DNA from 3 places in the Streptomyces sp. NPDC048644 genome. Region 2 is predicted to be linked to each of the others. Evidence: riboswitches for the same ligand, from Rfam matches in the RefSeq annotation. Region 2 holds a riboswitch; each other region holds the start of a gene.
The links. Region 2 has a riboswitch for thiamine pyrophosphate ahead of thiO (glycine oxidase ThiO). Riboswitches for the same ligand answer to the same signal wherever they lie in the genome.
Positions count from the first base shown of each region.

Region 1: another riboswitch for thiamine pyrophosphate. It lies ahead of thiC (phosphomethylpyrimidine synthase ThiC); the one in region 2 lies ahead of thiO (glycine oxidase ThiO).
Region 3: another riboswitch for thiamine pyrophosphate. It lies ahead of ACGFNI_RS29095 (thiamine ABC transporter substrate binding subunit); the one in region 2 lies ahead of thiO (glycine oxidase ThiO).

Region 1 is NZ_JBICVO010000006.1:415,565-425,001, reverse strand. Features, by position in the region: gene ACGFNI_RS16990 (cytochrome ubiquinol oxidase subunit I) at 1-477, opposite strand, end outside; gene hisC (histidinol-phosphate transaminase) at 761-1,837, opposite strand; gene ACGFNI_RS16980 (LacI family DNA-binding transcriptional regulator) at 2,267-3,367, shown strand; gene ACGFNI_RS16975 (metallophosphoesterase) at 3,782-4,885, shown strand; gene ACGFNI_RS16970 (hypothetical protein) at 5,099-5,974, shown strand; gene thiC (phosphomethylpyrimidine synthase ThiC) at 6,043-7,827, opposite strand; TPP riboswitch at 7,822-7,978, opposite strand; gene ACGFNI_RS16960 (YibE/F family protein) at 8,049-9,437, shown strand, end outside.
Region 2 is NZ_JBICVO010000001.1:328,457-337,893, reverse strand. Features, by position in the region: gene pknB (Stk1 family PASTA domain-containing Ser/Thr kinase) at 1-1,850, opposite strand, end outside; gene ACGFNI_RS01510 (thiazole synthase) at 1,967-2,764, opposite strand; gene thiS (sulfur carrier protein ThiS) at 2,772-2,987, opposite strand; gene thiO (glycine oxidase ThiO) at 2,984-4,162, opposite strand; TPP riboswitch at 4,229-4,340, opposite strand; gene ACGFNI_RS01495 (NAD(P)/FAD-dependent oxidoreductase) at 4,495-5,769, shown strand; gene ACGFNI_RS01490 (Rv2175c family DNA-binding protein) at 5,907-6,272, shown strand; gene thiE (thiamine phosphate synthase) at 6,404-7,066, shown strand; gene metF (methylenetetrahydrofolate reductase [NAD(P)H]) at 7,175-8,092, shown strand; gene ACGFNI_RS01475 (hypothetical protein) at 8,129-9,208, shown strand; gene ACGFNI_RS01470 (phytoene desaturase family protein) at 9,242-9,437, opposite strand, start outside.
Region 3 is NZ_JBICVO010000016.1:93,727-103,163, forward strand. Features, by position in the region: gene tsf (translation elongation factor Ts) at 1-766, shown strand, start outside; gene pyrH (UMP kinase) at 929-1,702, shown strand; gene frr (ribosome recycling factor) at 1,878-2,435, shown strand; gene ACGFNI_RS29085 (phosphatidate cytidylyltransferase) at 2,435-3,592, shown strand; gene rlmN (23S rRNA (adenine(2503)-C(2))-methyltransferase RlmN) at 3,758-4,870, shown strand; TPP riboswitch at 4,904-5,024, shown strand; gene ACGFNI_RS29095 (thiamine ABC transporter substrate binding subunit) at 5,178-6,206, shown strand; gene ACGFNI_RS29100 (ABC transporter permease) at 6,182-7,873, shown strand; gene ACGFNI_RS29105 (ABC transporter ATP-binding protein) at 7,874-8,953, shown strand; gene ACGFNI_RS29110 (hypothetical protein) at 9,002-9,437, opposite strand, start outside.

The DNA of each region.
Region 1 (9,437 bases), on a different contig from region 2:
GCCGACGGGGTGCTGCATCCAGGAGTTGGCGGCGAGGATGAAGTACGCCGACAGGATCGTGCCGATCGAGACCATCCACATGCAGAAGCAGTGGATCTTCTTGGGGAGCTTGTCCCAGCCGAAGATCCACAGACCGATGAAGGTCGACTCGAAGAAGAAGGCGATGAGCGCCTCGAACGCGAGCGGGGCGCCGAAGACGTCACCGACGAACCGCGAGTAGTCGGACCAGTTCATGCCGAACTGGAACTCCTGGACGATGCCGGTGACGACACCCATCGCGATGTTGATCAGGAAGAGCTTGCCCCAGAACTTGGTGGCCTTGAGGTACTTCTGCTTCGCCGTTCGCACCCAGGCGGTCTCAAGTCCGGCCACCAGAGCGGCGAGGGAGATCGTCAGGGGGATGAACAGGAAGTGGTAGACGGTCGTGATGCCGAATTGCCATCGCGCCAGAGTCTCTGGCGCCAACGCCAGTTCCACGTCATTCTCTCCTTACGTCGCCGTTTGCACTACGGCAATCTGCACCTTTTGCCCCCAATGAAGCGGGGCATAAAGGGCGCGCTTGTGAACGCGTTCACATTCACAAGCATTATCTCTCACACGCTTCCAGCCATTCTTACGGGGGGTGCGTGACCGCGGTCACGCAGGAATCCACGGTGCGGACCCCACCGCGCAGCCTCCGCACCGGTACCCGGCGCCCTGCACAACGCCTTGGGGCCGCGAGCCGTCAGGCCCGCGGCCCCAAGGCCGGAAAAACCGCGCGTCACAACGCCTTGCGGAACTCCTCGGCTGCCTGCAGGAACAGGTCCATCGCCGCACTCTCACCGATCGTCACCCGCACACCCTCACCGGCGAACGGCCGCACCACGACACCGGCCCGCTCACACGCAGCCGCGAAGTCCGTCGTACGGTCCCCCAGCCGCAGCCAGACGAAGTTGGCCTGCGTCTCCGGAACCGTCCAGCCCTGCCCGGCCAGCGCATCGACCACCCGGGACCGCTCGGCGACCAGCGCGTCGACCCGCTCCAGCAGCGCCGCCTCGCTGCGCAGCGACGCCACGGCCGCCTCCTGCGCGAGCTGGCTGACGCCGAACGGCACCGCCGTCTTGCGCAGCGCCGCGGCCACCGGCGCGTGCGCCACCGCGAAACCGACCCGCAGCCCCGCCAGCCCGTACGCCTTGGAGAAGGTCCGCAGCACACAGACGTTGGGCCGGTCACGGTAGAGCTCCACGCCGTCCGGCACCTCGGCATCGCGGATGAACTCGCGGTACGCCTCGTCCAGCACCACCAGGACGTCCCCCGGCACCCGGTCCAGGAACGCCTCCAGCTCGGCACGGCGCACGACGGTGCCCGTGGGGTTGTTGGGGTTGCAGACGAAGATCAGCCGAGTGCGGTCGGTGATCGCCGCCAGCATCGCGTCCAGGTCGTGCACCTCGTCGGAGGTCAGCGGAACCTGCACGGACGTGGCACCGGAGACCTGCGTGACGATCGGGTACGCCTCGAACGACCGCCAGGCGTAGATCACTTCATCGCCGGGACCGGCCGTCGCCTGCACCAGTTGCTGCGCCACCCCCACCGATCCGGTACCGGTCGCCAGGTGCTCCACCGGCACCGAGAAGCGCTCGGCCAGCTCCGCCATCAGACCGGTGCACGCCAGGTCGGGGTAGCGGTTGAAGGCCCCGGCGGCGGCCACCGCGGTCTCCAGGACGCCGGGCAGCGGGGGATAGGGATTCTCGTTGGAGGACAGCTTGTACGCGGCGGGCCCTTCCGGGGCCGGCCGGCCCGGCTTGTAGGTGGGGATGCCGTCCAGCGCAGCACGCAGCTTCGGGGTCTTCTCGCTCACCGCAGGTCCTCCTCGACCGTCCCACTCGACTCCAATACTGCACACCTTAAGAGGATTCCCCCGTTCGGCGGCAGACCCCCGCTTCCCGGCCGCCCTTCCCACGGCCCTGGGGCCCCGTCCCCGTACGGTGCGAGTCAGCCACCCGTACCGCGCCGCCCACTCGCCCCCGGGGCGCGCTCGCCATATCTGCGCGCGCCGGTAGCTCACTCCGTGGCGCGCGTCCCCCGTGAAGGTGACTTGAGACCTCTTCGATACCTGACGAGATCGCCAGGCGAACGCCCCCGGTGACCCGGCCAACTCCACCCGAAACCCACAACTCCCTTACCTTCCAAGGATATTGACGACTGATCACCTTGCAGAAACGTGCCTTCTGCAAGGCGACGGCCGACTCCCGCGAAAAGCCCGCCCGAGCCCTACTATCGGCTCGCCATGACAGCAGCAGGGAAGCACCAGGTGAGCCGGTCGACCGGTCGCCGGCTGGGGCGGGCAGGCATCCGAGATGTGGCCGCCGCGGCCGGCGTATCGATCACGACCGTCTCCGACGCGCTCAACGGCAAGGGCCGGCTTCCGGATGCCACCCGTAGCCACGTCCGCGAGGTGGCCGAACGGCTGGGCTACCGCCCCTCCGCCGCCGCCCGAACCCTCCGTACCGGCAAATCGGGCCTCATCGGCCTGACCGTGACCACGTACGGGGATGAACCTTTCACCTTCACCGAATTCGCGTACTTCGCAGAGATGGCCAGAGCCGCCACCTCCGCCGCGCTGGCCCGCGGCTACGCCCTCGTCATCCTCCCCGCGACCTCCCGCCACGACGTGTGGTCCAACGTCGCACTCGACGGCACGGTCGTCATCGACCCGGCCGACGGCGACCCCGTCGTCACCGAACTCGTCCGGCACGGCCTCCCCGTCGTCTCCGACGGCCGCCCCGGCGGCACCCTCCCCGTCACCGGCTGGGTCGACAACGACCACGAAGCGGCCGTACTCGGCCTGCTCGACCACCTCGCCGACGCCGGCGCCCGCCGCATCGGCCTCCTCACCGGCACCACCACCGACACCTACACCCGGCTGTCGACCACCGCGTACCTCCGGTGGTGCGAACGAGTCGGCCAGGACCCGGTCTACGAGTCCTACCCGGCACACGACCCGTGCGCCGGAGCCGTCGCCGCCGACCGGCTCCTGGCCAGGCCCGACCGCCCCGACGCCGTCTACGGCCTCTTCGACCCCAACGGCACGGACCTGCTCGCCGCGGCCCGCCGCTACGGACTGCGCGTCCCGGACGACCTGCTGCTGGTCTGCTGCAGCGAGTCCACCGTCTACGCCAACACCGAACCGCCGATCACCACCCTGTCCCTCAAACCCCGCCGCATCGGCACCGCCGTCGTCCAGATCCTCATCGACGCGATCGAAGGACTGGGTGACGGGTGCCCGGTGGAACAGGTCATACCGACCGACCTGATCGTGCGGACCTCGTCCCAGCGCCGGTCCCCCCGCACGACCGTCAGCCCGCCGCGCGGCCCGGCCGGCGACTGATCCCTACCGTCGGCGCAGCGTCGGCAGCGGGAGGGGCACCGAGTGGGTGCCCCTCCCGGGCCGGCCCGTCGGCCTCCCGTCCGGGACGTTCCGCGCCACGCCGACCGTCGCATTCACGCCATGATCCGGCCGCCGCGTGTTGGATACGCTCCCGGAACCGGCGCGAGCGACGCACCGGCAGCGGCCCGGTCAGCCCCCACGGCCAGGGAAAATCAGGGTGATCTCGGGATAAAACCGCAGGGAACGCCGAGCTCCCGTCGATTGACCACCCCCGGGTGCGTCACAACCCGCGAGCAGCGTTCCTATGATGGGCGAACGACACCGCGGACCGCCGTCGACCAGGCAAAGGTCCGAGAGGTACACGGCGGCGCGATGGTGGAGGGGTCAATGACTCAGGGGGCCGGTCAAGGACCCATGGCGTGGACCATGGCGGCACACACTCCGGCGTCCCCGCAGCCGCCAGGACCGCCCCCCGGCGCGCCCGTGGGACCGCCGGCTGACACCGTCCCCCCGCACTTCCCCGCCGCACCGCAGGCGCAGCTCCCCGCACACGCCGCGGAACTGCCCGATGAGTACACCCCGACCGCCCGCGACCTCCCCGTCGTCGGCGCACCAGGGCGTGCCGACACCCTCGTCGACCAGCCGACGGCCGGACTCGTACCGGCCCCCGAGACCGCACCGGACGGCGAACCGGCCGAGGGGCCAGGCCCCTTGTACGTCGTCGGCGACGTACACGGCTACTACGACGAGCTGCGCGAGGCCCTCGCCGCCGAAGGGCTGATCGACGCCGACGGCAGCTGGTCGGCGGGCAACGCCAGGCTGTGGTTCCTGGGCGACTTCACCGACCGCGGCCCGGACGGCATCGGCGTCATCGACCTCGTCATGCAGCTGTCCGCCGAGGCCGCCGCCGCCGGCGGGTACTGCAAGGCGCTGATGGGCAACCACGAACTGCTGCTCCTGGGCGCCAAGCGGTTCGGTGACACCCCCGTCCAGTCCGGCGCCGGGACCGCGTCCTTCCAGGCCGCCTGGCTGCTCAACGGCGGCCAGAAGACCGACATGGACCGCCTGGAGGACCACCACCTCCAGTGGATGGCCCGCCTGGACGCCGTGATGGAGGAGGACGGGCACCTGCTCGTGCACTCCGACACCACCGCCTACCTCGAATACGGCGACTCCATCGAAGCCGTCAACGACACCGTCCACGACGTGCTGACCCGCAGCGAGGCCGACGAAGTCTGGGACCTGTTCCGCAAGTTCACCAAGCGCTTCGCCTTCCGCGACGAATCCGGCGCGCAGGCCGTACGCCAGCTCCTGGACGCCTACGGCGGCACACGCGTGGTGCACGGCCACAGCCCGATCCCGTACCTCCTGGGCGAGGTGGGCACGGAGGACACCGACGGCGAGCCCGTCGTCGTCGAGGAGCCGCACGTCTATGCCGACGGGCTGGCCATCGCCATGGACGGCGGGGTCACCATGGCCGGAAAATTGCTTGTCGTTCAACTTCCCCTGACTGACTGAGCGTTATCCGGGCAGGTGAAGGCCAAGTCGGCGGGTGGTCGGCGCACGGCGTGACCGGACGGTTCCGTTCCGGGCCGGGCCCAATTTCCGGAAACCCCCTGTCACCCCGTGCCGGAGGCGCTCTACCATCGGGCTATCCGTAGCAGGCTCTCCTCCGTTTCCGCCAACTGCCCGGCCATCGTCGGCCCGTACGGCCCTACGGAGCATCGGGGGATGCACATGAACAGCGCTCCGCATCTGCTCAACGAGGACCGCGAGGACTTCGCGCGACTCCTCGATGAAGCGCTGCGTACCGCCGCCCACCGCCCGGATCTCGCCACCGCAGCGAGCGAGCACCTCACCACCGAGCAACTGCGCACGCTGGCGCTCGACGCCACCTCCACCATCACCGCCCACGCCGCGACCGAGTACCGGCACTACGTACGGCTGCGCGACCGACTGCGCGACCCGGACGGCGCTCCCGCCGATGCCGCGACGGCCGACCGCGAAGATGCCCAAAGCCCCGGCGTCGCGGACCCGTTCACCACCGCGGCCACCGGCCCGGACGGCGCGCCGGAAGCCGCCGGCGCGGGACTCGGCGCCATGATCGCCGTCCTCGCCCCGGTCCTCGCGGGCATCGCGGCGGTCCTCTTCCTCCTCATCGGCTACGTCCTGAGCGCCGTCAGCCCCGAACAGGCCGTCGCCCGGCCGCTGATCGCCGTCGGCTGGATCTTCGCCGCGCTGACCGCGGCGGGGGCGCTGGTCGCGATGGCCGGCCTGGTGATCACCGCACTGCGCAACGGCTCATCGCCGCGCGAGGCCACCGGACACCACGACCTCGACCGCGCGCGCGAGGCATGGCACCGCGCCCTCATCGAACAGGGCCTGCTGCCCTTCCTCCACGACACCCTCGCGGCAGCCGCCGACCACGCCCCCGCCCCGTACACCCCGGGCCGGACCGGCGTACGCAAGAGCCGCATCCCGTCCCTCGGCTACTCCCGCCCCCGGTTCAGCAGCCCCGACACCGGATCGGCAGGCCCCCGCCCCCGCTACTCCAGCCCCGACTTCACCGGCCCCGACCACGACGGGCCCGAGGAACGGCCGGAGTAGGCGGGCGCGCTCCCGGCCCGAGGCGCCGCGCGAAGGGACGCCCCGGTGCCGGTCCCGGAACGGCCGGATCAGTCGGCGATCGGCAGATAGACGCGGTTGCCCGCCGCCGCGAACTCCTTCGACTTCTCCGCCATACCCGCCTCCGCGTCGACCGCCAGGTCACCGCCGTGCTCGCGGCGGATGTCCTGGGAGATCTTCATCGAGCAGAACTTCGGCCCGCACATGGAACAGAAGTGGGCCGTCTTCGCCGGCTCGGCCGGCAGGGTCTGGTCGTGGAAGGAACGCGCGGTGTCCGGGTCCAGGGCCAGATTGAACTGGTCCTCCCAGCGGAACTCGAAGCGCGCGTCGGACAGCGCGTCGTCCCACTCCTGGGCACCGGGATGTCCCTTGGCCAGATCCGCCGCATGGGCCGCGATCTTGTACGTGATCACGCCGGTCTTGACGTCGTCACGGTCCGGCAGGCCCAGGTGCTCCTTGGGCGTGACGTAGCAGAGCATCGCCGTACCCCACCAAGCGATCATCGCGGCGCCGATACCCGAGGTGATGTGGTCGTACGCGGGCGCGATGTCGGTGGTCAGCGGGCCCAGCGTGTAGAACGGCGCCTCCTCGCAGATCTCCTGCTGAAGGTCGATGTTCTCCTTGATCTTGTGCATCGGGACGTGCCCCGGACCCTCGATCATCGTCTGGACACCATGCCGCTTGGCGATGGTGTTCAGCTCACCCAGCGTCCGCAACTCCGCAAACTGCGCCTCGTCGTTGGCGTCCGCGATCGAACCGGGACGCAGGCCGTCCCCGAGCGAGAACGTCACGTCGTAGGCCGCGAGGATGTCGCAGAGCTCCTCGAAGTGCGTGTAGAGGAAGGACTCCTGGTGATGCGCCAGGCACCAGGCAGCCATGATCGAACCGCCCCGCGAAACGATGCCGGTCTTGCGCCGGGCGGTGAGCGGGACGTAGCGCAGCAGCACACCTGCGTGCACCGTCATGTAGTCCACGCCCTGCTCGGCCTGCTCGATGACCGTGTCCTTGTAGATCTCCCAGGTCAGTTCCTCGGCCTTGCCGTCGACCTTCTCCAGCGCCTGGTAGAGCGGAACGGTGCCGATCGGCACGGGGGAATTGCGCAGCACCCACTCCCGCGTGGTGTGGATGTTGCGACCGGTGGACAAGTCCATGACCGTGTCCGCACCCCACTGCGTCGCCCAGGTCATCTTGTCCACCTCCTCCTCGATGGAGGAAGTGACCGCGGAATTACCGATGTTGGCGTTCACCTTCACCAGGAAGTTCTTGCCGATGATCATCGGCTCGATCTCCGGATGGTTGACGTTGGCCGGCAGGACGGCACGGCCCGCCGCGATCTCGTCACGTACGAACTCCGGCGTGACGTTCTCGCGGAGGGCGACGTACTCCATCTCCGCGGTGATCTCGCCGCGCTGCGCATAGGCGAGTTGGCTGACCGCGGCGCCGTTCCGGCCGCGGCGGGGCTGCCGCGGCCGGCCGGGGAAGACCGCGTCGAGGTTCTTCAGACCGCCACGCGGCGAGGTGTGCTTGAGGCCGTCGTCCTCGGGGCGCAGCGGGCGACCCGCGTACTCCTCGGTGTCGCCCCGCGAAATGATCCAGTTCTCTCTCAGCGGCGCCAGTCCGCGGCGGACGTCCGTTTCGATGTGAGCGTCGGTATACGGCCCTGACGTGTCGTAGAGCGTCACGTCCTTGCCGTTGGTGAGGTGCACTCGCCGGACCGGAACCCGCAGGTCAGGGCGGGATCCGGTGAGGTAGCCCTTGTGCCAGCCGATCTCCTTGGCGGAGGCGTCCTGGCCGGACTCGCCGTTTTCGGGCGTGCGTGCATCCTGCAGAGTCATGGAGACCCAACTCCCTACGCCGGCATTACCCGGTAACAGGTTCGGCGGTCGACGCAGCGGCTCCCGCCCACGGGCGTTTCACGTGAAACGCCGCTGGGACGAGGATCAGCGCCCTCTCAGCCCGGTGCTCCGAGCTCCCGCGATTGCAAAGGTGCCACCACGGTAGCGGCCGATGTGGCGTGGTGAACAGGGGGCCCTGCGCTTCTTGCGATGATCGGTCGGTGACCGGCACCGATCCTCATACGCACTCCCACGGCCATGCGCACACGCACGGGCACGGCCCCGCCGCGCCCGTCTCCCGGCATCTGCGCAAGGTCATCGCCGCGGTGCTGATCCCGTTCGCCGCCGCCGTGGTGGTCGGCCTCGCGGTGCTGTGGCCGGGCGGCGCGCCCGATCACCGGCCGTCCGGCGTCGGCTTCGACCAGCCGACCGAACAGGCCAGGGTGACCAAGGTGGAGGAGGTCAACTGCGCCGACGTGCACGCCGAGCAGCAGCAACAGCCGACGACTCCAGGCGGCCAGCCGACCGGGGGAGCGGAGCGGGGGAAGCCCTGCGAACGCGCGACGGTCGAGGTCACGTCGGGCGGAAACGCCGGCCGGACCTTCCAGGCGGTCGTGACACCGGACGCGCTGCGGCACTACACGACGGGGCAGGAGGTCGTCGTCGCGTACTCCCCCAAGGCGCCCAAGGATCTGCAGTACTCGATCAGCGATGTGGACCGCACCTTGCCCATGTGGGTACTGGCCGCGATCTTCGCGTGCGCCGTCGTGATCGTCGGGCGGCTGCGCGGGGTACTGGCGCTGGTCGCCCTGGCGGCGAGCTTCGGGGTCCTGACGCTGTTCATCCTCCCGGCCATCCTTCAGGGATCGAATCCCCTGCTGGTGGCGGTGATCGGCGGCAGCGCCATCATGCTGATCGCGCTGTACATGTGCCACGGACTGACGGCCAGAACCTCGGTCGCGGTGCTCGGCACGCTCGCCTCGCTGCTGCTGATCGGGCTGCTCGGCTCGGTCTTCATCGGCTGGGCGCTGCTGACCGGCAACACGGACGACACGACGGGGCTGGTGCACGGGCTGTACCCCGGCATCGAGATCCGCGGACTGCTGCTGGCAGGCATCATCATCGGCTCGCTGGGCGTGCTCGACGACGTGACGGTCACCCAGACCGCCGCGGTGTGGGAACTCAAGGAGGCCGACCCGTCGGCGGGATGGCGCAAGCTGTACGGCGCCGCCATGCGGATCGGGCGGGACCACATCGCCTCCGTCGTGAACACCCTCGTACTCGCCTACGCGGGCGCGGCGTTGCCGCTGTTGCTGCTGTTCTCGATCGCACAGAGCAGCGTGGGCACGGTCGCCACCAGCGAGGTGGTCGCCGAGGAGATCGTCCGGACCCTGGTCGGCAGCATCGGTCTGGTCGCGTCGGTACCCCTGACGACACTGCTCGCGGCGCTGGTCGTCTCGGCCGACCGCAGGCCCCAGGCCGCTCCGGGGGACGAGAGCGGAGCGGAGGACGGCACCTGGGGCACGGACGGCGCGACGGAAACCGGCACGGCCGTGGGACGGGCGGCAGCGCGACGCGGCGCACGGGCGACACGAGGGTCGCGTGGGACG
Region 2 (9,437 bases):
CCGAGATCCGTCAGCTGCTGCTTCGCGTCGTCGACGTTCTGACCCGTGACGTCCGGAACCGTGATCATCTCCGGGCCCTGCGACAGGGTCAGCGTGATCGTCTCGCCCTTGCCCAGCTTGGCGCTGCCGGGTCCTGGCGACTGCCGCGCGATGGTGCCCTTGTCCTCGGGGGAGTGCACCGGGGTGTCCGCGACCTTCACATCGAAGCCCGCCTTGCGCAGCTCCGTGACGGCCGCCTGCCGCTCGTCACCGGTCACGTCGGGGACGTCGAGTGCCGTGCCGCGGCTGACGATCAGCGCCACCGCCGTGTCGGGCCGCCGCTTGCCGCCCGACTCCGGGTCCGTGCGGATCACCGAGCCCTTGGCGACCTCGTCGCTGAACTCCTTGCGTTCGGTGCCAGGCACCAGGCCCCGGTCCCGCAGCTTGCGCCGGGCGTCCGCGACCGGCGTGCCCGCCAGATCGGGGACGGCGACGATGTCAGGGCCGCGCGAGACGGTGAGGGTGACCGTGCCCGTCCCGCGGATGCGCGCTCCGATGCCGGGCTCGGTGGCGATGATGTGGCCGCGCCGCACCGTGGAGCTGTAGTCACGCCGCACCTTCACCCCCAGGCCCTCGTCCCGCAGCGTCCCGGCGGCCTTGGCCTGCGGCATGTCCAGCACCGCGGGCACAGTCGTGAACTGGCCGGAATTGATGTACCAGACGCCCGCGCCGACCCCGAGCACGATCAGGACGGCCGCGACGAGGGCGGCGATCCTGCGCCGCGGGTCGGCGAAGGGCCCGCGGCGCACCGGCGGCGCGGGACGCAGCCGGGTGGTCCGCCCGTCCGGCGCGGCGGCGTCGGACGGCGGCACCTCCAGGACGCTGGTGCGGTTCAGCTCCGCGTCATCGGCGGTACCGGGCAGCGGCGGCCGGCCCCCAGCCCGCGGCAGCACGCTCGTCCGCTCGGCGCCGTCACCGGCCGGTGCCTCCCTGGCCTGCGGCGGCACCACGTCCAGCTGCGCGTCGGACAGCTCGCCGCGCGCCGTGCGGGCCGAGGAGAGCAGCGCCACCGCGTCCTGTGGCCGCAGCCGCGGATCGCGGGCGGTGGCCTGCGCCACCAGGGCGTCCAACTGCGCGGCGAGCCCCGGGACGGCCTCGGACGGCGGGCGGACGTCCTCGTGCAGATGCTGGTAGAGGACCTGCGCCGCGGTGCCTCCGGTGTGCGGCTTGCCGCCGGTGAGCATTTCGTAGAGCACCACGCCGCAGGCGTAGACGTCCACGCACGCGTCGGACGTACCGTGCTCGATCTGCTCGGGGGCGAGGTAGGAGACGGTGCCGAGGACCGCGCCCGTGGCGTCGGTGGTGTTCGTATCGACCGTCCGCACCAGGCCGAAGTCGGCGACCTTCACCCGGCCGTCGTCGCCGATCAGGACGTTCTCCGGCTTCATGTCGCGGTGCACGAGAGCGGCGCGGTGCGCGGCGCCCAGGGCGGCGAGGATCGGCTCCAGGATGTCCAGCGCGGCCCGCGGCTGGAGCGCGCCCCGCTCGCGCAGCACGTCGCGCAGCGTGCACCCGGCGACGTACTCCATGGCCAGATAGACGTACGTGCCGTCCGTCCCCTGGTCGAAGACGCCCACCACGTTCGGGTGCGAGAGCCGGGCGACCGACTTGGCCTCGCGGATGAACCGGTCGACGAACGCGTCGTCCACCGCGAGCGACGGGTGCATCACCTTCAGGGCGAGCACGCGGTCGAGCCGGGTGTCCATGGCCCGGTAGACCGTGGCCATACCGCCGGCGGCGATACGCGCGTCGACGCGGTAGCGGCCGTCGAGCAACTGCCCGACCAGGGGGTCCTGAAGGGTCGTATCCACGGCAGACGAGTCTACGAGGACCCACCGACACGTCACACGTGCGGCGGCCTTCCCCGGCGTACTGAGGCCGAACGGTGACAGGAACGCGGGCGGCGGCGCCCGCGCCCCGCCCGGCGCTACCGGAACGCCGGCCGCTCCGGATCCAGCTCCGCCACCCCGTCCGCGGGCGACGACGCCAGCGCGAAGTGCCGGCGCGGGATACGGCCCGCCCGGTACGCGAGCCGCCCGGCGTCGACCGCGTACCGCATGGCCCCGGCCATCAGCTCCGGCTCCTGGGCCCGGGTCACCGCGGACGCCAGCATCACCGCGGCGCAGCCCAGCTCCATGGCGAGGGCCGCGTCGGACGCGGTGCCCGCGCCCGCGTCCAGCACCACGGGCACCCCGGCCCGCTCGGTGATCAGCTGGAAGTTGTGCGGGTTGCGGATGCCGAGCCCGGAGCCGATCGGCGAGCCCAGCGGCATGATCGCGGCGCAGCCGACGTCCTCCAGCTTCCGGGCCAGCACCGGGTCGTCGTTCGTGTAGGGCAGCACCGTGAACCCGTCGTCCACCAGCGTCTCGGCGGCGTCCAGCAGCTCGATCGGGTCGGGCAGCAGGGTGCGCTCGTCGGCGACGACTTCGAGCTTGACCCAGTCCGTGCCGAGCGCCTCACGGGCGAGCCGCGCGGTGAGCACCGCCTCGCCCGCGGTGAAACAGCCCGCGGTGTTCGGCAGCACCCGGATCGCGTGCCGTTCCAGCACGGACAGCACCGAGCCCTGCACGGTCGGATCGAGCCGCCGCATGGCGACCGTCGTCAGCTCCGTCCCGGAGGCGAGCAGCGCCCGCTCCAGGGCGTCCAGACTGGGCGCGCCGCCGGTGCCCATGATCAGGCGGGAGGTGAAGGTGGTGCCTGCGATGGTGAGGAGATCGTCGGCCATGGTCGGTTCAGCCTCCCTGGACTGCGGTGAGGACCTCGACGCGGTCGCCTTCGCCGAGCGGGGTGCGGGCCCACCGGGCGCGCGGCACCACGGTCTCGTTGACGGCGGCGGCCAAGCCGCCCGGCGCCCGGGACAGCGTCGCCACCAGCAGGTCGAGCGTCAGCCCGCCAGGGATCTCGCGGACTTCTCCGTTGACGGTGACGGAAACGGGGGAGGCGTTCATACGGGCTGCTCCTGGGGGACGCGGGCCGCGGGGGCCGCTACGGGGGCGGCGTCGGTGAACCGCAGAGGGGAGAACGGGCGGGCCTCATCGGGCAGTTGCCCGGTGGCCAGCACCTCGGCCATGGCGTCCCCGGTGACGGGGGTCAGCAGGACGCCGTTGCGGAAGTGCCCGGTGGCCAGGAGGAGTCCTGGCAGCGGGGTCGGGCCGAGCAGCGGCGCGTTGTCAGGGGAGGTGGGACGCAGCCCCGCGCAGGTCTCGGCCAGCGGCAGTTCGGTGATGCCCGGCACCAACTCGTGCGCGTCCCGCAGCAGTTCGTACACGCCGCCCGCGGTGACGGTGGTGTCCCAGCCCAGCTCCTCGCTGGTGGCGCCGACGACCAGCTCGCCGTTCTCCCGCGGCACCAGGTAGAGGGGGCCGCCGCGGACGACGGCCCGCACCGTGCGGGAGAGGAAGGCGGGGCTCCCCCGGGGGACGTCCGGCATCCGGAGCCGCAGCACCTGCCCCTTGACCGGGCGCACCGGCGGCAGCACCTCACCCGGCACCCCGGCCAGCCGGCCGCTGTGGCTGCCACCGGCCAGCACGACCCGGTCCGCGGCCGGCCGGCCGCCGTCCGCCAGCTCCGCGCCGACGGCCCGGCCCGCGCTGACCGTCAGCCGCTCGGCCCAGGTGCGGTGGAAGACCACCCCGGCCCGCGCGCAGGCCGTCAGCAGCGCGCCCGCCAGGCGGCGCGGATCGACCTGATGATCGCCGTCCACCCGCAGGCCCCCGCGCACGCCGGGCGCCAGCATCGGCTCCAGACGGCGGCACTCGCGCCCGGACAGCCACTCCGACTCCAGACCCGAACGGCGCTGGAGCGCGTGCAACTCCCGCAGATGGGCCCGGTCGTCGGCGTCCAGCGCCACCACGAGGGTGCCGCAGGCGCGGTAGCCGACGGCCTGTCCGCTCGCCTCCTCCAGCTCCGCGACGAACCCCGGATAGCGCCGGGCGGACGCGAGGTTGAGGCCCAGCAGGGTCTGCTCCCCGTAGTGCAGCTCGGTGACGGCGGCCAGCATGCCGGCCGCGACCCGGGCGGCGCCGCCGCCCGGCTCCGGGTCGACGACGGCCGTGCGCAGCCCCCGAGCGGCGGCCCGCCAGGCGGTGACCAGGCCGATGATGCCGCCGCCGATGACGAGCACATCGGGGTGCCGCCCGGCGTGCGGCGGCGGTCCGTGTGGTGCGGCGGACGGTGCGGAAGATGCATGCATGGGCGTCCAGCCCCTCCCTTCGCCGGCATGACCCGGATCAGGTTCGTACGGTCGGAGGCCGCCAGCCTCCCTCTCAGCCCGGTGCGTCCGGGCTCCCGCGAGTGCGTAGGACCCTCACCCTAATACCAGCCGCCGACGCCCCGTAAGGGAGCGCCCCGGCACGGCGGGCGGCGCTTCCCGGGCCCCACCGGGCGTGACGCTGTGTCAGAGATCTCCTTGCGCGCTGCTGCGGGCGCCGTCGCGCGCCGTCCTAGAGTGATCGGGTGAGCGAGCAGAGCAAGTCCTCCCAGGACCCTGACCACACGCCGCGCGTCGTGATCGTCGGCGCGGGTATCGCGGGTGTGCAGACCGCTGTCGCGCTGCGCGAACAAGGCTGGCGCGGCGCGATCACGCTGTTCGGCGACGAACCGCACCAGCCCTACGACCGCCCGCCGCTGTCCAAGGCGGTCCTGCTCGGCAAGGCCGAAGGCGCCGCGTTCGACGTGGACTTCGCCTCCCTGGGCATCGAGCTGCACCTCGGCCGTCCGGTCACCGCGCTGCGGCCCGAAGAGCATCTCGTCGAGACCGCCGAAGGCCAGGTCCGCTACGACCACGCCGTCCTCGCCACCGGCGCCGAGCCCCTCGCACTGCCCGGCAGCGCGGGGCTGCCCCACGTCCACCTGCTGCGCACCCTCGACGACGCCGAGCGGCTGCGGCCCGTCCTCGCCGCCCGGCACGAGATCGTGGTCGTCGGCGCGGGCTGGATCGGCGCCGAGTTCGCGACCGCGGCGCGCGAGGCGGGCTGCGCGGTCACCGTCGTCGAGGCCGCCGACCGGCCGCTGGCCGGCGCGCTGCCCGCCGAGGTCGCCGCCCACATGGCGGGCTGGTACGCCGGATCCGGCGCCCGGCTGCGCACCGGCGCGCGGGTCGCCGCCGTCGAAGCGGGCACCGTGCTCCTCGCCGACGGCACCGCGCTGCCCGCCGACGCCGTGGTCGTCGGCATCGGCGCCCGCCCCGCGACCGGCTGGCTGGCCGGCTCCGGCGTCGCGCTCTCACCCGATGACGGTTCGGTGCTCGCCGACGACCGGCTGCGGACCTCGGCCCCGGACGTCCACGCGGTCGGCGACTGCGCCTCCTTCCCGTCGGCCCGTTACGGCCGCAGGCTCCTGATCCACCACTGGGACAACGCGCTCCAGGGCCCCCGCACGGTCGCGGGGAACATCACCGGCGGCCCGGCCGAAGGCGTGGTCTACGACCCGGTGCCGTACTTCTGGTCGGAGCAGTTCGGCCGGTTCGTGCAGTACGCGGGCCACCACGACCGGGCCGACGAACTCGTCTGGCGCGGCGATCCGGAGAGCGCCGCCTGGTCGGTGGTCTGGCTGCGGAAGGAGACGGGCCCGGCGGAGGGGCGGCCGGACCGGGGCAGGCTGGTCGCGCTGCTCGCGGTCGGCCGCCCGCGCGACCTGGCGCAGGGCCGCAAGCTCATCGAGCGCGGCGCCGTCCTGGACCGGGGGCGGGCGGCCGACGCGTCCGTGCCCCTGAAGGCGGCGGCTCTCTGAGGCGTGCCCGACGGGGCGCAGTGGAAGCGGACGGGCGCGGTCCGCGTGCCGGGCCCGGCGTCACCCGCCGGTGTGGGTCTCGTCCCGTTGGCGATGCCCGGCTACCGGCTGTCAGTGCGAGGTGGCAGGCTTGTCCTGTGACCGAGATTGACGCAAACATCGATGGACTCGTCCCCGCCTGGCTCACCCTCCCCGACATCGCCGAAGCGTTCGGCGTCGAGGTGACACGTGTCCGGCAGCTGGTCAAGGAGGGCCAGCTGATCGCGGTGCGCCGCGGTGAGAACAGGGCACTGCACGTGCCGGCCGATTTCATCAAGGACGGCAAGGTCGTCAAGGGCCTGGCCGGCACCCTGACCCTCCTGCGGGACGACGGCTTCGCCGACGAGGAGATGCTGGAATGGCTCTTCACCCCGGATGAGACCCTGCCCGGTACGCCGGCGCAGGCGCTGCGCGAGAACCGCGGCACGGAGGTGAAGCGCCGGGCGCAGGCGCTCGCCGTGTGACGCGGCGGGCGGGGCCGACGGCAGGCCCGCCCGCGCCTGAGCAACCGCAGCCGAATCCGTAACCGCAACCGAGGTGGCGTACGAGCCGGAGAGCCCGGCCCGTACGCCACCGCCCCGGGGGGAACCGCCCGATGACCACCGCGACGACCACCGCCCGCGCGGCCCTGTCCGACGCCAGGCTCTACCTCTGCACGGACGCCCGCACCCGCCAGGGCGACCTCCCGCAGTTCCTGGACGCGGTGCTCGCCTCCGGCGTGGACATCGTCCAGCTCCGCGACAAGGGCATGGAGGCGGCCGACGAGCTGCGCCACCTGGAGGTCTTCGCCGACGCCTGCCGCCGGCACGGCAAGCTGCTCGCGGTCAACGACCGGGCCGACGTCGCCCACGCCGCGGGCTCCGACGTGCTGCACCTCGGACAGGGCGACCTGCCCGTCCCCGCCGCCCGCGCGATCCTCGGCACGGACGTCCTGATCGGCCGCTCCACGCATGCCGAGGCCGAGGTGGACGCCGCCGTCGCCGAGCCCGGCGTCGACTACTTCTGCACCGGCCCGTGCTGGCCGACCCCCACCAAGCCGGGCCGCCACGCACCGGGCCTCGACCTGGTCCGTTACGCGGCGGCGCAGGCACCCGGGCGCCCCTGGTTCGCGATCGGCGGGATCGACGCCGGCAATCTGGACGAGGTCCTGACGGCGGGCGCCCGCCGGGTCGTGGTCGTCCGCGCGATCACCGAGGCGGAGGATCCCGGCGCAGCCGCCGCATCCCTCGCCAAGCGCGTCCGCACCTGGGACGCCTGAGCGGACGCGGCAGCGGCTTCCTGTCCAACCTGTGGACAGGAAGGGCTCTAATCAGGCATAACGTCCGCATCGGTTGGTGCGCGACCCCCCGGTGGTTAACCTGCCCGTATGGCCCTAGGTACAGCTTCCACCAGGACTGATCGTGCACGGACCGTCCGCGACCTGCTGGCTTCCGGCAAGCGGTCGTATTCCTTCGAGTTCGCCGCCCCGAAGACGGAGAAGGGCGAGCGGACCCTGTGGAACGCCATTCGCCGCATCGAGGCCGTCGCCCCGACCTTCGTCTCCGTGACGTACGGCGCGGGCGGCACCTCCCGTGAAGGCACGGTCCGCGCCACCGAACGGATCGCCACCGACACCACTCTCACCCCGGTCGCCCACCTGACCGCGGTCAACCACTCCCTGGCCGATCTGCGCAACATCATCGGCCAGTACGCCGACGCCGGCATCCGCAACATGCTCGCGCTGCGCGGCGACCCGCCGGGCGACCCGATGGGCGAGTGGGTGCGCCACCCCGAGGGCGTCACCTACGCCGCCGAACTGGTCCGCCTGATCAAGGAATCCGGCGACTTCTGCGTCGGCGTCGCCGCCTTCCCCGAGATGCACCCGCGGTCCGCGGACTGGGACCAGGACGTCGCGCACTTCGTCGACAAGTGCCGGGCGGGCGCGGACTTCGCCATCACCCAGATGTTCTTCTACCCGGAGGACTACCTGCGGCTGCGCGACCGGGTCGCCGCGGCCGGCTGCTCGACGCCGATCATTCCGGAGATCATGCCGGTCACGAACGTGCGCCAGATCGAGCGATTCGCGCAGCTCAGCAACGCCGCCTTCCCGCCCGAGCTCGCGAACCGCATCATGGCGGTCAAGGACGACCCGGCGGCTGTACGCTCCATTGGCATCGAGTACGCCACGGAACTGTGCGCGCGCTTGAGTGCCGAGGACGTGCCCGGGTTGCACTTCATCACCCTCAACCACTCCACGGCGACCCTGGAAATCTACGAAAATCTGGGGCTGCACCAGCGGCCTTGATCATGGTGGCCGCGGCGCGGCGGAAGAGGGGCGTACATGGGCTGGGCGGTCCTCTACATCGCATTCGGCTTCGTTGCCCTGTGGTTGCTCGGAGAGGTGCTGTTCCAGCACAAAGCCCGGCTGCGCTGGCGGCTGCTCGCCTTCACCGGCTTCCTCGGCGTGGCGATCGGCGTCATCATCCCGGCGGTGATCGTGATCGCGCTGGGCGCCATCGCCTTCGCCGTCGGGCAGACGTATGTGACGCTCTCCTTCCGCCGCGGCTTCACCACCGGCTGGTCGCTGCGCAAGCCGCGGGAGAACCGCCGGCGCAAGGCCAGGCCGGGCGGCACCACGCCACCGGCCGCCGAGCCGACCCTGGAGGTCTCCGGCCTCGAAGCGGTCCCCCTGCCCGACGCTCCCGACGACGGCGACCCGGGCGACCCCGCATCCCACCAGCCCTACCCGCAGGGCCCGTACGGCGACTCCCAGGCTCCGTACGGCACTCAGAACACCTACGACAACCACGACGGTCACCAGGACGCGTACGCCCCGCAGAGCGGCTACGGCGGCTACGACGGGCAAGGCGGCTACGACGCCGGACAGGGCTACCCGTCCCAAGGCGGCTACCCGGAGCAGACGTTCGCCGGGCAGGGCACCTTCGCCCAGGACGCGACCGCCGTCTACGCCCCGCAGCCGCTGCCCGACGAGACCGGCCAGTACGGCGTCTACAGCCCCGACGCGCGCACCGCACCGCCCGGCTACGGCGCCTACGCCGCGGCCGAAGGCCAGGGAGCCGCGGACCCCAACTCCTATGGCCACGGCGGCGGTTACGGCACTCCGGACGGCTACGCCGATCCCTACGCCCCCTACGGCGACCACCAGGGGCAGGCGCCCTACGCCGACCCGTACACCGGAGCCCAGCAGTACCCGGCGTCGTACGAGCCCTACGAGCAGCTCGACCCCTACGGCGCGCAGGCGTACGGCGCCCCGCCGTACGACGCCTCGGCGCAGGCGTACGGCGACACCCCGCCCGGCGGCGTGTGGGTGCCGCAGCAGCGCGACGGCCAGCCCCCGGCCGAGCAGCCGCCGTACCCGCCCTACCAACAGCAGGGCTACGACGGGCAGTACCGCTACTGACGGCCGCGCCCGGTCACTTCACCGCCGGGCGCCTCACGTCGAGCCCTGCCAGTCGTCGCCGTTGACGATCAGGCCGGCGACGATGGCGCCCGACATCCCGGCGTGCGCGAGCCCGCCGCCCGGATGCGACCAGCCGCCGACCGCGTAAAGGCCCGGTATCCGCGTCCGGTTGGCGGGCCGCAGAAAGCGCCCTCCGGCGCCCGCCAGCGCCGGACCCGGCACCAGGGCG
Region 3 (9,437 bases), on a different contig from region 2:
GAAGGCGCTGGACGAGGGCGACGGCAGCGTCGACAAGGCCGTCGAGATCCTGCGCGTCAAGGGCCAGAAGGGCGTCGCCAAGCGCGAGGGCCGCTCCGCCGAGAACGGCGCAGTCGTCTCCCTCATCGCCGACGACAAGACCTCCGGCGTGCTGCTCGAGCTGAAGTGCGAGACCGACTTCGTCGCCAAGGGCGAGAAGTTCCTGGCCGTCGCCAACGCGCTCGCCGCGCACGTCGCCAAGACCTCTCCGGCCGACATCGAGGCGCTGCTCGCCTCCGAGATCGAGGCCGGCAAGACCGTCCAGGCGTACGTCGACGAGGCCAACGCCACCCTGGGCGAGAAGATCGTCCTGGACCGCTTCGCGCAGTTCTCCGGTGGCTACGTGGCCGCTTACATGCACCGCACCATGCCCGACCTCCCGCCGCAGGTCGGTGTCCTGGTCGAGCTGGACAAGGAGAACGCCGAGGTCGCGAAGGACGTCGCGCAGCACGTCGCCGCGTTCGCGCCGAAGTTCCTCTCCCGTGAGGACATTCCGGCCGACGTCGTCGAGAACGAGCGTCGCGTCGCCGAGGCCACCGCGAAGGAGGAGGGCAAGCCCGAGGCCGCCCTTCCGAAGATCGTCGAGGGTCGCGTCAACGGCTTCTTCAAGGAGAACGCGCTGCTGGACCAGGCGTTCGCCAAGGACAACAAGAAGACCGTCCAGAAGGTCGTGGACGAGGCCGGTGTCTCGCTGAAGCGCTTCGCGCGCATCCGCGTCGGCGCCTGAGCCTGCCGCGAAGGCAGCGAATGACCTACGACCCCGCTAGGGTCGTACGCAGTCGGCCGCTCAGTGGCCGGCCGCAGATGTGACGAGGAGGCCATTGCCGTACGGGGATCTGAACCGGACCCACGGCAATGGCCTTCTTCGTATGTGTACGAGGAGAGCTCAATGAATCACGGTGCCGACGGCTCGGACAAGGCCGACAATCCCGACAGTGGTGGGAAGGGACGCTTCCTGCTGAAGCTGTCAGGCGAAGCGTTCGCCGGCGGCGGCGGCCTGGGTGTCGACCCCGATGTCGTGCACGCCGTGGCACGTGAGATCGCCGCCGTGGTACGCGACGGCTACGAGATCGCCATCGTGATCGGCGGCGGCAACTTCTTCCGCGGCGCCGAACTCCAGCAGCGCGGCATGGACCGGGCCCGTTCCGACTACATGGGCATGCTCGGCACGGTCATGAACTGCCTCGCCCTCCAGGACTTCCTGGAGAAGGAAGGCATCGAGACCCGCGTGCAGACCGCCATCACCATGGGCCAGGTCGCGGAGCCGTACATTCCGCTGCGCGCGGTGCGCCACCTGGAGAAGGGCCGGGTCGTCATCTTCGGCGCCGGTATGGGCATGCCGTACTTCTCCACGGACACCACCGCAGCCCAGCGCGCCCTGGAGATCGACGCCGAGGCCATGCTGATGGGCAAGAACGGCGTGGACGGTGTCTACGACGCCGACCCCAAGAAGAACCCCGACGCGGTGAAGTTCGACGCGCTCGAATACGGCGAGGTCATCACCCGCGACCTGAAGGTCGCCGATGCCACCGCCATCACGCTGTGCCGCGACAACAAGCTTCCGATCCTCGTCTTCGAGCTGCTCGCCGAGGGCAACATCGCGCGTGCGGTGAAGGGTGAGAAGATCGGCACGCTCGTCAGCGATCAGGGCACCCGGGCCTGACGGCCCCAACTGCCGCGATGGCGTACGGGCATCGGCCGGTACCCGCGGCAACTCCCGTGCCGGGCAGGGCCCCGGCACGGGGATGGACAACCGCCTGCCGGTCGGACACCGTGCAGGAGTAGACGCGCGGCAGGGGCGAGGCTCTGCTTCTTACCGAAGAGACCAGGAGCAAGTGGTGATCGAAGAGATCCTCCTCGAGGCCGAGGAGAAGATGGAGAAGGCCGTCGTGGTCGCCAAGGAGGACTTCGCCGCGATCCGCACCGGGCGTGCGCACCCGGCGATGTTCAACAAGATCGTGGCGGACTACTACGGTGCCTTGACGCCGATCAACCAGCTGGCGTCGTTCTCGGTTCCGGAACCGCGGATGGCCGTGGTGACCCCGTTCGACAAGAGCGCGATGCGCAACATCGAGCAGGCGATCCGCGACTCCGACCTCGGTGTCAACCCGAGCAACGACGGCAACATCATCCGAGTGACGTTCCCGGAGCTGACCGAGGAGCGCCGCAAGGACTACATCAAGGTCGCCAAGACCAAGGGCGAGGACGCGAAGATCTCCATTCGCAGCGTCCGCCGCAAGGCGAAGGAAAACCTCGACAAGCTCGTCAAGGACAAGGAGTCGGGCGAGGACGAGGTCAGGCGCGCGGAGAAGGAGCTCGACGACACCACCGCGAAGTACGTCGCGCAGGTGGACGAGCTCCTCAAGCACAAGGAATCCGAGCTCCTCGAGGTCTGATGAACGAGTCATCCTGGGGGGCCCCGCCCGGCGCAGGTCACTGGGGACCGCCCGACCATGGACCGGCCTCCGCGCCGAGCGGGGCGGCGCCACCCGCTGTGACGGGATACGCGCACGACGGGGGAGCGGTGGGGCAGACCCGGCCGCTGCCCGTCGTGCCCGACGCCGGCGGATACCAGGACGACAGCCGGGACCACCGGGACATCCGGGACGACGACCGGGGGGCCACTCGGCTGAGCGGCCCCCTGTTCCGCGACGAAAAGCCGCAGGAGCCCATGGCCACTCCTTTCCCCGGTTCCCCCGGGCCCACGGGCTCGCAGGACCCAGAGAAGCCGAAGAAGAAGAGCGCGGGACGCAATCTGCCCGCCGCGATAGGGGTCGGCGTCGGCCTCGGCGCGGTCATCGTCGCCTCCCTCTTCGTCTACAAGCACGTCTTCATCGGCGTGATAGCGGTCGCCGTCGTCGTGGGCCTGTGGGAGCTGACCTCGCGGCTCACCGAGCGCAAGGACATCAGGGCGCCGCTGGTACCGCTCGCCGTCGGCGGCACCGCCATGGTGATCGCCGGCTACGTGCGCGGAGCCGAGGGCGCCTGGGTGGCGATGGCACTCACCACCCTCGCCGTCCTGGTCTGGCGCATGACGGGGAAACCCGAGAACTACCTGCGGGACGTCACCGCAGGGGTCTTCGCGGCGTTCTACGTGCCGTTCCTCGCGACGTTCGTCGCCCTGATGCTCGCCGCCGACGACGGGCCGCAGCGGGTACTGACCTTCCTGCTGCTGACGGTCGTCAGCGACACCGGGGCGTACGCCGTCGGCTGGCGCTTCGGCACGCACAAGCTCGCGCCCCGCATCAGCCCCGGCAAGACCCGTGAGGGCCTGGTCGGTGCCGTGCTGTTCGCGATGGCCGCCGGCGCGCTGTGCATGGAGTTCCTGATCACGGACGGTGCCTGGTGGCAGGGGCTGCTGCTCGGCCTGGCCGTCGCCACCAGCGCCACCCTCGGCGACCTCGGCGAATCCATGATCAAGCGGGACCTCGGCATCAAGGACATGGGCACCCTGCTGCCCGGCCACGGCGGCATCATGGACCGGCTCGACTCCCTGCTGCCGACCGCCCCGGTCGTCTGGCTGCTCTTCGTGATCTTCGTCGGCAGCGGCTGAAGCGCCCAGGTAGTCTGGAAAGGCCCGCTGTCCGACAGCGGGCCTTTTTCCGTCCTCGCGACCGCGGGGACAGTTCCCGTGAGTCCCCCGGGTTCCGGCACCGTCCCGCCGTTGGCTCCGCACCGTGGAGATCGTCCGGCACCGTCGCATTGAGGAGTTCCGCCCATGGCACCGCCCGAGCCCGGTGTGCTGACATTCGTCGCCCCCCGCGGGGCCAAGAAGCCCCCGCGGCACCTCGCAGACCTCAGCCCCGCCGAGCGCCGCGAAGCCGTGGCCGCGATCGGCGAGAGGCCGTTCCGCGCCAAGCAGCTGTCGCAGCACTACTTCGCGCGCTACGCGCACGAGCCGGCGCAGTGGACCGACATCCCCGCCGCGGCCCGGGAGAAGCTCGCCGCGGAGCTGCTGCCCGAGCTGATGAACGTGGTGCGGCACATCTCGTGCGACGACGACACCACCCGCAAGACCCTGTGGAAGCTGCACGACGGCACGCTCGTCGAATCGGTGCTGATGCGCTACCCGGACCGGGTCACGATGTGCATCTCCTCACAGGCCGGCTGCGGGATGAACTGCCCGTTCTGCGCCACCGGCCAGGCCGGCCTGGACCGCAACCTCTCGACCGCCGAGATCGTGCACCAGATCGTCGACGGAATGCGCGCCCTGCGCGACGGCGAGGTGCCAGGCGGCCCGGCGCGGCTGTCGAACATCGTGTTCATGGGCATGGGCGAGCCGCTCGCCAACTACAAGCGGGTGGTCGGCGCCATCCGGCGGCTCACCGACCCCGAGCCGGACGGCCTCGGCCTGTCGCAGCGCGGCATCACCGTCTCCACCGTCGGACTGGTGCCCGCCATGCTGCGGTTCGCCGACGAGGGCTTCAAGTGCCGGCTCGCGGTCTCGCTGCACGCCCCGGACGACGAACTGCGCGACACCCTCGTCCCGGTCAACACCCGCTGGAAGGTGCGCGAGGTCCTGGACGCGGCCTGGGAGTACGCCGAGAAGTCCGGCCGCCGGATCTCCATCGAGTACGCCCTGATCCGTGACATCAACGACCAGGCCTGGCGCGGTGACCTGCTGGGACGGCTGCTCAAGGGCAAGCGCGTGCACGTCAACCTCATTCCGCTGAACCCGACACCCGGCTCGAAGTGGACCGCGTCGCGCCCCGAGGACGAGCGGGCGTTCGTCCGGGCCATCGAGGCGCACGGCGTGCCGGTGACCGTCCGCGACACCCGCGGCCAGGAGATCGACGGCGCCTGCGGACAGCTCGCGGCCTCGGAACGCTGACCGCCCGCTGGTAGCGTGTGATCGAACAAATGCACATTCCGACAGGGGAGCGCCACAGCGCTGAGAGTGCGGAGACGTCGTAGGGATACGGCGCCCGCAGACCCTTGAACCTCGCCCGGGTCATTCCGGGTAGGAAGTTCGGTCGTCACTCATGCTGTTGCGCCCCGCCCTGCGCCGCCCGGCTCCACCGGGCGGCGCGGCGCGGGGCCGCGTCTCTTCCTGGCCAGCCAGGAGGAAATCAGTGAGCACCAACCGCACCACCACCGCCCGCAGAGCCGTGGCGGCGGTCGCCGCCGCCGCAGCCGGCATGACCGCGCTCGCCGCCTGCGGCAGCGCGGACGGCGGCAGCGCGGCGGACGCCAAGACCGTCACACTCGTCAGCCACGACTCCTTCAACGCCTCGAAGTCGGTGCTCGCCGCGTTCGAGAAGCAGAGCGGCTACAAGGTCCGGGTGCTCAAGGGCGGCGACGCGGGCAAGGCCGTCAACCAGGCGATCCTCTCCAAGGACAACCCGCAGGGCGACGTCTTCTTCGGCATCGACAACACCCTGCTGTCCCGCGGCCTGAAGGCCGGCCTCTTCACGCCGTACCGGGCCAAGGGCCTCGACGCCGTCCCCGCCGCCCTGCAACTGGACAAGGCAGACCACCGCGTCACACCCCTCGAATACGGCGACACCTGCGTCAACTACGACCGCGCCTACTTCGACCGGCACCGGCTCGCGCCGCCGAAGACCTTCGACGACCTGCTCAAGCCGCAGTACAAGGGCCTGCTCGTCACGGAGAACTCCGCAACCTCGTCGCCGGGGCTCGCCTTCCAGCTGGGCACCATCGCCACCCACGGTGAGAAGGGCTGGCAGGACTACTGGAAGAAGCTCAAGGCCAACGGCGTCGAGGTGGTCGACGGCTGGGAGCAGGCGTACAACGAGCGCTTCTCCGGATCCGCGGCCGGCCGGGGCAAGGGCGACAAGCCGCTGGTCGTCTCGTACGCCTCCAGCCCGCCCGTCGAGGTGCTCGGCAAGAAGCCCGCGCCGAAGCAGGCACCGACCGGCGTCGCCACCGGGACCTGCTTCCGGCAGATCGAGTTCGGCGGCCTCCTCAAGGGCGCCAAGAACGAGAAGGGCGGCAAGGAACTGCTGGACTTCCTGCTCAGCCGGAAGTTCCAGGAGGACATGCCGCTCCAGATGTTCGTCAACCCGGCGCGCAAGGACGCCACGGTGCCCGACCTGTTCACCAAGTACGGCGCGACGATCGACAAGCCGGCGACCCTCGCCCCGGAGACGATCACCGAGAACCGCGAACAGTGGGTCAAGCAGTGGTCCTCGCTCGTTCTGAAGTAGACGGGGCCAGGCGCGGCCGTAGCCGGCGCGCCACGGCGGTGCGGGCGGCGCTGATGGCGCTGCCGGTCGCCTTCTTCGCGCTGTTCTTCGCCTACCCGGTCACCGCGATCGTCGGACGCGGGCTGAAGGACGGCGGGCGGTGGCAGCTCGGCCGGATCGCCGACGTGCTCGGCGACGGGGACGTCCTGCACGTCCTGTGGTTCACCGTCTGGCAGGCCGCCGCGTCGACCGGCCTCACCCTGCTGATCGCGCTGCCCGGCGCGTACGTCTTCGCACGGTTCGACTTCCCCGGCAAGCAGTTGCTGCGGGCGGTGGTCGCGGTGCCGTTCGTGCTGCCGACCGTCGTCGTCGGCTCCGCCTTCCTGGCCCTGGCCGGCCGCGGCGGGCTGCTCGACGACCTGTGGGGCGTGCGTCTCGACACCTCGGTGTGGGCGATTCTGCTCGCCCACGTCTTCTTCAACTACGCCGTGGTCGTACGGACCGTCGGCGGGCTGTGGGGACAGCTCGACCCGCGGCAGGAGGAGGCGGCGCGGGTGCTGGGCGCCGGGCGTCTCGCGGCCTGGCGCCGGGTGACGCTGCCCGCGCTCGGCCCCGCCGTCGCCGCCGCCGCGCTGATGGTCTTCCTGTTCACCTTCACCTCCTTCGGAGTGGTGCAGATCCTCGGCGGGCCCACCTTCTCCACCCTGGAGGTGGAGATCTACCGGCAGACCGCCGACTTCCTCGACCTGCCGACCGCCGCCGTCCTCACCCTGATCCAGTTCGCGGCGGTCCTCGCCCTGCTGGCCCTGCACGCCTGGACGGTGCGCCGCCGCGAGAGCACCCTCCGGCTCGTCGACGCCGCGCGGACCGCGCGGCGGCCCCGCGGCCCCGGACAGTGGGCGCTGCTGTGGGGCACCCTCGTGATCATCGCCGTCCTCGTCGTCGTGCCGCTCCTCGTGCTCGTCGAGCGGTCCTTCGCCGGGCCCGACGGCTACGGCACGGTCTTCTACGAAACGCTGGGCTCCGCCGCGTCCGCCGACAGCACCTTCGCCGTCGCCCCCCTGGAAGCGCTGTGGAACTCGCTCGCCTACGGGGTGGCCGCCACCGCGATCGCCCTGGTGGTGGGCGGCCTGGCAGCCGCCGCCCTGACCCGGCGCGGCGGGCGGCTCGTCCGCGGCTTCGACGCGCTGCTGATGCTGCCGCTCGGCGTGTCCGCGGTCACCGTCGGCTTCGGATTCCTGATCACCCTGGACCGGCCGCCGCTCGACCTGCGCTCCTCGTGGTGGCTGGTGCCGCTCGCCCAGGCGCTGGTCGGGGTGCCGTTCGTGGTGCGGATCATGCTGCCCGTCCTGCGTGCCGTCGACGGGCGGCTGCGGGAGGCGGCGGCCGTGCTGGGCGCCTCGCCGTGGCGCGTGTGGCGCGAGGTGGACCTGCCGATGGTGCGCCGCGCCCTGCTCATCGCCGCCGGATTCGCGTTCGCCGTATCGCTCGGCGAGTTCGGCGCGACGGTCTTCATCGCACGGCCCGACCAGCCGACGCTCCCGGTGGCCGTCGCCCGGCTGCTCGGCCGCGCCGGGGAGCTGAACTACGGCCAGGCGATGGCCCTTTCGACCATCTTGATGGTGGTGTGCGCCGGGGCCCTGCTGGTCCTGGAGCGCCTCCGCACCGACCAGTCCGGGGAGTTCTAGATGACGGCTACGGCTCGGGCCGCAGACACCGAAGGACAGCAGCTGCTGCGGCTGAACGGCGTGACCGTACGCTTCGGGCCGGCCGGCGCGCCCGCCGCGCTCGACGCGGTCGATCTGGACGTCGCCGCCCACGAGGTCGTGTGCGTGCTCGGGCCCAGCGGCAGCGGCAAGTCGACGCTGCTGCGGGTGGTGGCCGGGCTGCAACCGGCCGATGCCGGGCAGGTGCTGCTGGAGGGACGCGACCAGGCGCGGGTGCCCACCCACCGGCGGGGCGTCGGCCTGATGTTCCAGGACCACCAGCTCTTCCCGCAGCAGGACGTCGCGGGCAACGTCGCCTTCGGCCTGCGGATGCGCCGGGCTGACCGCGCCGCACAGCAGCGCACCGTCGCCGAACTGCTCGGCCTCGTCGGTCTTCCGGGCGCCGGGCGCCGCGCCGTCGCCTCCCTCTCCGGCGGCGAGCAGCAGCGGGTCGCGCTGGCCCGTGCCCTCGCACCGAGCCCCCGGCTGCTGATGCTCGACGAACCGCTCGGACAGCTCGACCGGGGACTGCGTGAACGTCTCGTCGTCGAACTGCGGCGGCTCTTCGGCGAGTTGGGGACGACGGTGCTCGCCGTCACGCACGACCAGGGCGAGGCGTTTGCGCTGGCCGACCGGGTCGTGGTGATGCAGGACGGACGGATCGCGCAGACCGGCACCCCGCTGGAGGTCTGGCAGCGGCCCGCCACCGAATTCGTCGCCCGCTTCCTCGGCTTCGACAATGTCGTCGCGGCGACGGTGCAGGGCGGCGCCGCCGTGACGCCCTGGGGCAAGGTGCCGGTCCCCGAAGCGTCACCCGACGGGCGGTGCCGGCTGCTCGTCCGGCCGGCCGGCGTGCGGCTGACGCCCGTGTCCGACGGCCTGCCGTGCACGGTCGCCGCCCGGACCTTCCGCGGCACCCACGTCGCCCTGCTGCTCCAGCCGGCCGAAGGCCCTCAACTGGAGGCGGCCTGCGCACTGCGGGACGCGCCGGAAACGGGCGAGCGGGTCGGCGTCCGCTTCGCCGCCGAAGACGTCGTGGTGCTGGCCGGCGGGGACGGATAGCGTCCTGAGGCGGCCCGGCCGGAATCGCCGGAACGGTTTCCGGGACGGCTACCGGCGGTGTTCAGCGTCCCGGCCGTGTCCCGCGCCCGGTGCGTCTGTGCCGGTCGGGACGTGTTCCGTGTCCCGCGCGCGTCCCACGGCCGGATCCCCGGGCCGTGCCTGACCCGCTCCGCCGGTGTCGCCGCTGCCTGCCGCACCCGCCGGATCGCCCTCGTCCGAGCCGAACCAGGCGACGGCGACGGCACCGGCGACCGCCGCCACGAAGCCGAGCACCGCGACCCAGGCGAAGCCGGGCCTGGACGCGTCACCGAGCCACAGCACCCCCAGGATGCCGGGCACCACCGTCTCGCCCACCACCAGCGCCGCGGTGGCACCGTTCACCGAACCGATCTGCAGCGCCACGGTGTGCAGGTACATGCCGCCGATCCCCGCCACCAGGATCGCGTAGAGCGCCGGGTCGGCGAGGAGGACGGACAGGCTGAAC